Regions from separate parts of the Vibrio sp. F13 genome, predicted to be linked through region 3. Evidence: predicted binding sites of a transcription regulator. Region 3 holds the regulator's gene; each other region holds the start of a gene.
What was found. The regulator PurR, encoded in region 3, represses purine synthesis genes. The targets are predictions, from matches to a motif close to TNANGNAAACGTTTNCNTNA.

Region 1 (2,207 bases), 210 kb from region 3:
CATTAGAGCGTGCGCGATGTCAGCATCTAGACGATCAAAGATTGGCTCACCAAGGCCTACTGGCACTTTAGTCGCAACCACTTGAATCTTCGCACCGATCGAGTTGCCTTCTTTTAGCAAGTCACGAATCAGTTGATCAAATTCTGGTACTTTGTCGGCATCTGGACAGAAGAAAGCGTTGTTTTCAATCTCGTTCCAATCCACTTTATCAATTGAGATATCACCCATTTGAGAAAGGTAAGCTTGGATTTCAACACCAAATTCTTGTTTTAGGTATTTCTTCGCAATTGCACCTGCAGCAACACGCATTGCAGTTTCACGAGCTGAAGAACGACCACCACCTCGGTAATCACGCACACCGTACTTTTGATGGTACGTATAGTCAGCGTGGCCAGGGCGGAACTTGTCTTTAATTTCGGAATAGTCTTTAGAGCGTTGGTCTGTATTTTCAATCAATAGACCAATAGAAGTACCCGTAGTTTGGCCTTCAAATACACCTGATAAGATTTTCACTTCATCCGCTTCACGACGAGCCGTTGTATAGCGAGAAGTGCCCGGACGACGACGGTCCAGATCTTTCTGCAGATCTTCTTCGGTAATTTCTAATCCTGGTGGGCACCCGTCTACGATACATCCTAGTGCGATACCGTGACTCTCTCCGAATGTGGTCACTCGAAAGTGTTGTCCGATACTGTTTCCTGCCATTGCTTCCTCTAAATCAGCCATCAATCAGAAGGTTTGATTCCTAAACCGACTGGCTAATAGCTTTACTTGTCTATTCTTCGTGAATTCATAGTGGCTTTATTACCAAATGATGTAAACCCCAAAAAACGAACAATTTTAACTTTCTATTACATAAGCCGAATGAAACGAATAACAGAAGAAAATGAGTCGCGCTTGAAAAGAAGTGTTTTATGATATGTAAAATGCAAAAAACCCGACAACTCGGAGAGTTATCGGGTTTCTTTAAATAATGGCACGCCCTGAAGGATTCGAACCTTCGACCACCTCCTTAGAAGGGAGGTGCTCTATCCAGCTGAGCTAAGGGCGCGCTACAGGAACGAATTATACGAATTCGAATCAGTAAAGCAACGGCTTTATGTAACATTCTGATCTAAGTGGGTAAAAAAAGGCCAACAAACATATAAGTGTTGGAAAATAGACCAAAGCAAACGTTTGCTTGATGGTAATCAAAAAGATTTTCTGGAATAATGCGCCAAAAACATCAGCCACTAACTTGAATATCAATACTAAGGAAATTCATGACTGCTCAAAATATTGATGGAAAGCTAATTTCTCAAACGGTTCGCTCCGAAGTTGCTGCACGTGTAAAAGCTCGTACTGAAGCTGGATTACGCGCTCCGGGCCTAGCGGTTGTTTTAGTGGGTGAAGACCCTGCTTCTCAGGTTTACGTTGGAAGTAAGCGTAAAGCGTGTGAAGAAGTTGGCTTCGTATCTAAATCTTACGACTTGCCAGCCACTGCGACAGAAGACGAATTGTTAACATTGGTAGACCAACTGAACGACGATCCAGAGATCGACGGTATTCTTGTTCAACTGCCTCTACCAGCTGGCATTGATAGCACTCACGTTCTTGAGCGTATCACGCCAGAGAAAGACGTTGACGGCTTCCACCCATACAATGTCGGCCGTTTGGCTCAGCGCATGCCTAAGCTTCGCTCTTGTACGCCAAAAGGCATCATCACGCTGCTTGACCGTTACAACATCGACTTACGTGGTAAACACGCGGTTGTGGTTGGCGCATCAAACATTGTAGGTCGCCCAATGACGCTAGAACTTCTTCTAGCAGGTTGTACAACGACAACATGTCACCGCTTCACCAAAGACCTTGAAGGTCACGTGCGTCAAGCAGACGTTGTTGTAGTTGCCGTTGGTAAGCCTAACTTCATTCCTGGCGCTTGGATTAAGAAAGGCGCTGTTGTGGTCGATGTTGGTATCAACCGTTTAGAATCTGGCAAACTAGTGGGCGACGTTGAATACGACGTAGCGAAAGAAAGCGCAAGCTTCATCACACCTGTGCCGGGTGGTGTTGGCCCAATGACGGTTGCGAGCCTAATCGAGAACACCATGATCGCTTGCGAGCAATTTCACTCGAAGTAGTCCGCAGCGCATATAAATAAAATTAGAAAGCCGCAACGTGATGAACGTTGCGGCTTTTTTGATGCTTTGGTACTTAGCTATTCGTTT
Region 2 (2,207 bases), 460 kb from region 3:
AGAGTGCTAATTCAGCTTGACGAGGCTCAGACAGTTCTAAGCCAGAAATTTGTTCTTTGAAGGTTTGGTATGAAGATGCGTCATCAACGGTGAATTCATTATCTCGAAACGCGCAGTCCACCAGCTTATTGCGGACCAGATTCGTTTTGAAAATCATATCCTCTCCGAGGTTTAGCATTAATGAACATTGCTGCTCATCGTAATACCAACTCCATGTATCGCTAGGTTTAAGCATCATTTCGTCTCACACTGTTGAACCATTCCATTAGGTAAAACGCAAAATTACCTTCAATTACAGTAATTTTACTGAGCAATAGGCAAAAAAAAAGAGGAAATGAATTCCTCTTTCTTGTCGCTTTTCTCTACAACTCAGTGAGTTACAGTGTCTCTTTTATTAAGACGATGCCAGATTGTCGCTTTTCAGAAATAAAAGCGTCTTGCCGTTTAAAGATTTTTAACGATGTCACCTACAAGGCCTGGACCTTTGTAAATGAAACCAGAGTAAACTTGTACAAGCTTAGCGCCTGCCATCATTTTCTCTTTTGCAGCAACATACGAGTCAACACCACCTACTCCAATGATCGGCAGTTTGTCACCCAGCTCTTCGTGAAGTTTACGAACTACTTCAGTACTACGAGATTGAACAGGACGTCCACTTAGGCCACCCGCTTCATCACAATGTTTCATACCTTCAACGATTGAACGATCCAATGTTGTGTTTGTTGCGATCACACCATCGATCTTATTTTTGATCAATGATTCACAAATTTGGCGAATTTCGTCGTCGCTTAGATCCGGAGCAATCTTAAGAGCAAGAGGAACATATTTACCATGCTTCTCTTCCAGTTCAGATTGTTTCGTTTTCAGTTCAGACAATAGATCGTCTAGAGCTTCGCCGTATTGTAGAGAACGAAGTCCTGGAGTGTTTGGTGAAGAGATGTTCACAGCAATGTAACCAGCGTATTGATATACCTTCTCCATACAGATCAAGTAATCTTCAGCGCCCTTTTCAATTGGTGTGTCTTTATTCTTACCAATGTTAATGCCTAAGATGCCATCGTAGTTCGACTTCTTAACATTCTCAACAAGGTTGTCGACGCCTAGGTTGTTAAAACCCATGCGGTTGATGATACCTTCAGCTTCAACAAGACGGAATAAACGAGGTTTGTCGTTACCCGCTTGCGGACGTGGAGTCACTGTTCCTACTTCTACGAAACCAAAACCCATTGCGCCAAATGCATCAATACATTCGCCGTTTTTATCTAGGCCAGCAGCAAGGCCAACTGGGTTTTTAAAAGCAAGACCCATGCACTCTACAGGTCGGTGAGGTAATTGTTGGCGATACAAAAGATCAATAGGTGTGCCTGTGAAGCGCTTGAAATTTTGAATTGCAAGATCATGTGCCTTTTCGGCATCAAGTTGGAAAAAGCCAGTTCTGGCTAGACGGTAAAGCATTGTGCCTCCGATAGAAAAAAGCCCCGTGTAAACGGGGCGCTATTATTTACTTATTTACCCAACTATTCAATCTATTACTGTCTGTAAGGGTAAGATAATCAAGTTTGCTAACGAATGAGGTTCATTATTAAGCAAACGTTATCGTTTCTTCAAGTTATTAAGCCATTTCTAATCTCAACCTTAGTACAGCCATCAGGTCACTTAACAACAAACAACGTTTGCGTCGAAGTTTGTTCTTCAAAAGTCGTTAGGCCTATTGTTTCCACTTTACCGAAACGAAAAAGGCAGACCTTTTGGCCTGCCCTTATACTTTTTCGTCTTATCTAGTAACTAGTCTTTTGACATGCAGTTTAGATTCAACAGCATCAATTCACGCAGTGCTACTGAGAACTTAGCAAACTCATGAACAGAACCTACTTTGAATTCGTTTAGGATGCTTTCCCAACGATGTAGAGAAACAGAGTTACTTTCCATCCAGTCATCAAGCGCTTTAATCACATCGATATCTGAAGCACAACCACAGTTAAGTACTTGACCAGTTAACTGGCGTTGCTGCCAATCCAGATCTTCTCTGAATGCTGCACGCGCCAGTGCTTGCCAGTTGTTGTCTATAGCTTGGCCATTGATTTGCTTCAAGAACCAGTGCAGTGACAAACGGTCGCCTAGGTTGAAGTAAAGCTTAGACGCTTGCTGTACTGTTTTACCTGTTTCACGAGCCACTGTAGATATATCCAGTGCTGAGTACAGGCTAG
Region 3 (2,207 bases):
AGAGCAAACATAGTGTCATCAGCAAAAAGACCGAAGCCACCAAACATTGAGCGTGATTTTATTTTTCCTAGGGACTCAAATAACTTCATCGAGTCCTTTAGTATCGGTTTATCCATGTTATTTATCTCGGTGTATTTGAACTACGCCACCAAATAAGCAGGTCCGAGAGATTAGCAAAATGTTGCAATTAAATTGTCAATAAGCCGTAAATTACTAAATTATTAGTAGTTACTGCATTTTGCCATCGGTAACCCCGCTACCATACCAACGAGTGGTTTAGGCCGGAAGCTTTGCGTCTCACTCTTTCGAGTGGTTTGCCCTGTGCGTGACTGATTGAATAGAATAAAGTTTTTGTTGAATGAAGCTCACACTTGATATTTCAAAATGTGATACTGCTTCAATTAATGATCTTTCATTTATGCATAAGGGTTCATTATAGTTGCTGATAAAAAAAGCGCACCTAAAGGTGCGCTTGATGAAATTAAACTCGAATTATCAATTAATTTAACGTCTTAACTGTACTTCGTTCAACAATTTCAGGGTGCATTTCGAAGACGCGTTTTTCGTGGTCTTTGTCTTTGATGCGCTCCAATAGAATTTCGAATGCATTCTTACCAACACGACGTTTTGGTTGGTGAACTGTCGTTAACGGCGGAGAGAAGTATTCAGCGAGTTCGATGTTGTCGTAACCGATCACTGAGATATCTTCAGGAATGCGGATGCCTTTTTCTTGCAGTCGGCTCATTAAGCCGAGTGCCATTGTGTCGTTAAAGCAGAATACCGCCGTTGGACGATCTTCCATCTCAACGATTTGTTCTGCAGCAAGAACAGCCGTATCACACTCGAAGTTGCCTTCGATGATCATATTGTCATCTGCAGAAATTTTAGCTTCGTTAAGTGCGCGCTTGTAACCGGCAATACGTTCAACACATGCTGCTTTGTCTAAGTGGCCACTTAAACATGCAATCTTAGAGTGACCGCGTTCAATAAGGTATTTGGTCGCTAGGTAGCCACCTTCTTCAGAGTTATCGATGATCTTATCAGCTTGAGAACTCTCTGGGCCCCAGTCCATAATAACTTTAGGGATGTCAGCGTGACGGTCTAACATCTCTCTTAGTTCTTCAGTTAGGTCAGAACACATAACTAAGATGCCATCTACACGTTTCTCTGCAAGCATTCGAATGTAGTCACGTTGCTTCTCATAGATACCGCCCGTATTACACAGGATCAAAGTGTAACCTTGACGGTAGCAGTAGCTCTCAACACCATCGATAACTTCAGAGAAGAATAGATTAGTTGATTGAGTCACTAGCATGCCGATGGTGCGTGTTGTATTACACTTCAAGCTACGAGCAACAGCACTTGGTGCATAGTTCAGTTCATCTACGGCTTTGTTTACTTTTTCTTGCGTTGCTTCTGCAACAAAGCGAGTTTTATTGATTACGTGAGAAACGGTTGTTGTTGATACGCCGGCTAAGCGAGCGACATCTTTTATAGTGGCCATGGTTTTATCCTATTAGAAGCTACTTTCCCAAAGTACGGAATAAAGTAGCCGTTAAGCTACCTAACTAAGAGCTTAAATTTGTAGGGCTCTTTGGGTACTAAAAGTGCTAAAAAACAAAAAACCGCTATTGAGCGGCTTGTCTTAACACCAAAATGCTCAAAACTATAATAAGCATAGCATTTCGTGAATGTTTCATATTTTATCGTTTGCGGTCACAATTTTAGACTGACTAGAAATTACTCGCAATAAAATTCACCCGGAAATCCGGGTGAATTGTCACATTCTTCTGAATTTATTTAACGAGTCATCCAATAAGCTATTCACCAGCTAAATATTGAGTGTCTAATTGACAGAATGCGAGTAGCAACGATGAGACGGAGGCGTAGAAACCGAATTCATCAACGTCATGACATTTCACGTTGAACTTTGGTAACCAAGTCAGCAGTTGTTGTTCGATAAACTGCTGTTGAGCGGCAAATGAATTCTCTAGTTCTTCTTCAATATTCGTTTCGTTTGAACGAATGATCAAGTTACCAAGGAAATCGAGTTCGATAGCAATGTGGTCTGCTGGCTCTTTTAGATCTTGGTTCACAACTAAGTTGTGCTTAGCCATGATCTCTTCCATATCTTTTGCTGGCTTATCATTCAAAAGGCCAGTTTCGCCGATATACATTGAAGCGTAAGGAAGAGCGCCGTGCTTATC
Region 4 (2,207 bases), 1.3 Mb from region 3:
ACGCTTCACAAGCACTTCAGCGTACTGAGTTGGGTGGAGAGTTAAGAATGCCGCACCAAATGCAGCAGAGAACGTTGGCGTTGGCTCAGTAATACCACGCTCAGTGCCCGCTAGTTTTGCAGTGAAGCCAGATAGGAAGTGGTACTTCGTTTGCTCTGGAGTCAGTTTAGAAACGGGTGGCAGTACACCGAATGCATCAGCAGTCAGGAAGATAACCTTTTGAGCGTGACCGGCTTTTGATACTGGTTTAACGATGTTATCGATGTGGTGAATCGGGTAAGAAACACGAGTGTTCTCAGTTTTTGAACCGTCATCAAAATCGATAGAACCATCACCACGAACTGTTACGTTTTCTAGTAGTGCATCACGACGGATTGCATTGTAGATTTCAGGTTCTGCTTCTTTAGATAGACGAATCGTCTTCGCGTAACAACCACCTTCGAAGTTGAAGATACCATCGTCATCCCAACCGTGCTCATCATCACCGATTAGCTCACGCTTAGGATCGGTTGAAAGCGTAGTTTTACCTGTACCAGATAGACCGAAGAAGATGGCTACATCGCCTTTCTCGCCGACGTTTGCACTACAGTGCATTGAAGCAATGCCTTGCAGAGGAAGCAGGTAGTTCATCATTGCGAACATGCCTTTCTTCATCTCACCGCCGTACCAAGTACCACCGATAATTTGAACGCGCTCTGTTAGGTTGAAAGCAACGAAGTTTTCAGAGTTTAGACCCTGCTTTTCCCAGTTAGGGTTAGTTGTTTTAGCACCGTTCATTACCACGAAATCAGGTTCGAACGTTGCTAGCTCTTCGTCAGTTGGACGAATGAACATGTTCTTAACGAAGTGCGCTTGCCACGCTACTTCAGTGATAATACGCACGCTTAAGCGCGTATCAGGGTTAGCACCACAATAACCGTCGATGACAAACAGGCGCTTGCCAGATAGCTGAGTTGTCACAAGCTCTTTCAGCTCATTCCATACTTCAGTTGTAATCGGTTTGTTGTCATTTTTGCCTTGATCTGACCACCACATGGTATCGCGGGTCGTGTCATCTTTAACAATGTACTTATCTTTTGGTGAGCGGCCAGTAAAGATACCAGTGTCTACCGCAACAGAGCCTAGTTCCGTTACTACGCCTTTTTCGTAGCCTTCCAAACCTGGCAGTGTTTCTTCAACGAATAACTGCTCGTAGCTAGGATTACGAAGAACTTCAGTAACGCCAGTCAGTCCGTGCTTAGTTAGATCAATTTGTGCAGCCTTTGTATGTTCCATAACGGTCATAGGTGCTCCTTGTAGGATATTTTGTAGGGATTTTGTATTAATTTTTTATTGTTATCTGCTCACCATGCTAGCAACGAGACTCGGGGGAAACAGGGATATAGCTCAAAAAATATCCATATTAGCCATGGGGTTTTAAGCGTCTCGTCACATATTGGCCCAACTAGTCTATCCTGTACGCAAACCTTTGCGCTAGGGGCGAGAACATTATTAATTGATTAAAATTAAGCGGTGATTTTATTACGAGATGTTACGGAGTTTGCGCTATTTTGATCACAAAAAAGGCCAGCTGAGGGCTGACCTTTTTGGGGTAAATTACGTGTTTTTGGTACGCCGTAAATTAATGAACCGTATTGCTGCCTTTATCTGCTGCTTCTGCGTACAGTGCATCAACATCATTCTTGTCGAACGAGTAGTTTGTGCCACAGTAATCGCAGTGTAGACCAACGCTTCCTTCGGTGCTTAGGATGTCGTAGATCTCTTCTTGAGCAACAGTAATGATTGCTGCTGCACTTCGATCGCGTGAACAGCCACAGAAGAACTCAACCGGTTGTGGTGTGAATAGCTGTACTTTCTCTTGGTTGTACAAACGGTAAAGCAGTTCGTTCGCTTCTAGAGTGAATAGCTCTTCGTTTTTCACGGTGTCTGTTAGTTGCTCTAGGTGCTCGAAGTCGTCTGGAGTACCGGTGCCGTCAGGCATTACTTGTAGCAACATACCTGCAGCGTGTGCTTTGCCTTCATGCTCGCCAGTGCGCAGCCATAGACGAGTCTTAAGCTGTTCAGAGTTAGCGAAGTAGCCTTCAAGCACTTGTGCAAGCGTGTCACCTTCAAGACCAACGATACCTTGGTAACGCTCACCTTTCTTAGGATCGATAGTGATCACTAGATGACCTTTACCCATTAGGGCGTGTAGACCTGCGTCGTCT

Region 1: folD (bifunctional methylenetetrahydrofolate dehydrogenase/methenyltetrahydrofolate cyclohydrolase FolD) is a predicted target of PurR. The motif match lies at 1,165-1,184, and genes of this name have one in related genera.
Region 2: pyrD (quinone-dependent dihydroorotate dehydrogenase) is a predicted target of PurR. The motif match lies at 1,583-1,602, and genes of this name have one in related genera.
Region 4: pckA (phosphoenolpyruvate carboxykinase (ATP)) is a predicted target of PurR. The motif match lies at 1,457-1,476, and genes of this name have one in related genera.

What each region holds. Positions count from the first base shown of each region.
Region 1 covers NZ_CP170175.1:2,669,320-2,671,526, reverse strand. The annotation lists gene aroC (chorismate synthase) at 1-705, opposite strand, end outside; tRNA gene LMH68_RS12425 (tRNA-Arg) at 975-1,051, opposite strand; gene folD (bifunctional methylenetetrahydrofolate dehydrogenase/methenyltetrahydrofolate cyclohydrolase FolD) at 1,263-2,120, shown strand.
Region 2 covers NZ_CP170175.1:55,773-57,979, reverse strand. The annotation lists gene LMH68_RS00155 (cell division protein ZapC) at 1-238, opposite strand, end outside; gene pyrD (quinone-dependent dihydroorotate dehydrogenase) at 445-1,455, opposite strand; gene LMH68_RS00145 (NAD-glutamate dehydrogenase) at 1,786-2,207, opposite strand, start outside.
Region 3 covers NZ_CP170175.1:2,882,566-2,884,772, forward strand. The annotation lists gene LMH68_RS13330 (TfoX/Sxy family DNA transformation protein) at 1-116, opposite strand, end outside; cyclic di-GMP riboswitch class I at 244-329, opposite strand; gene purR (HTH-type transcriptional repressor PurR) at 500-1,504, opposite strand; gene torD (molecular chaperone TorD) at 1,821-2,207, opposite strand, start outside.
Region 4 covers NZ_CP170175.1:1,630,339-1,632,545, reverse strand. The annotation lists gene pckA (phosphoenolpyruvate carboxykinase (ATP)) at 1-1,284, opposite strand, end outside; gene hslO (Hsp33 family molecular chaperone HslO) at 1,622-2,207, opposite strand, start outside.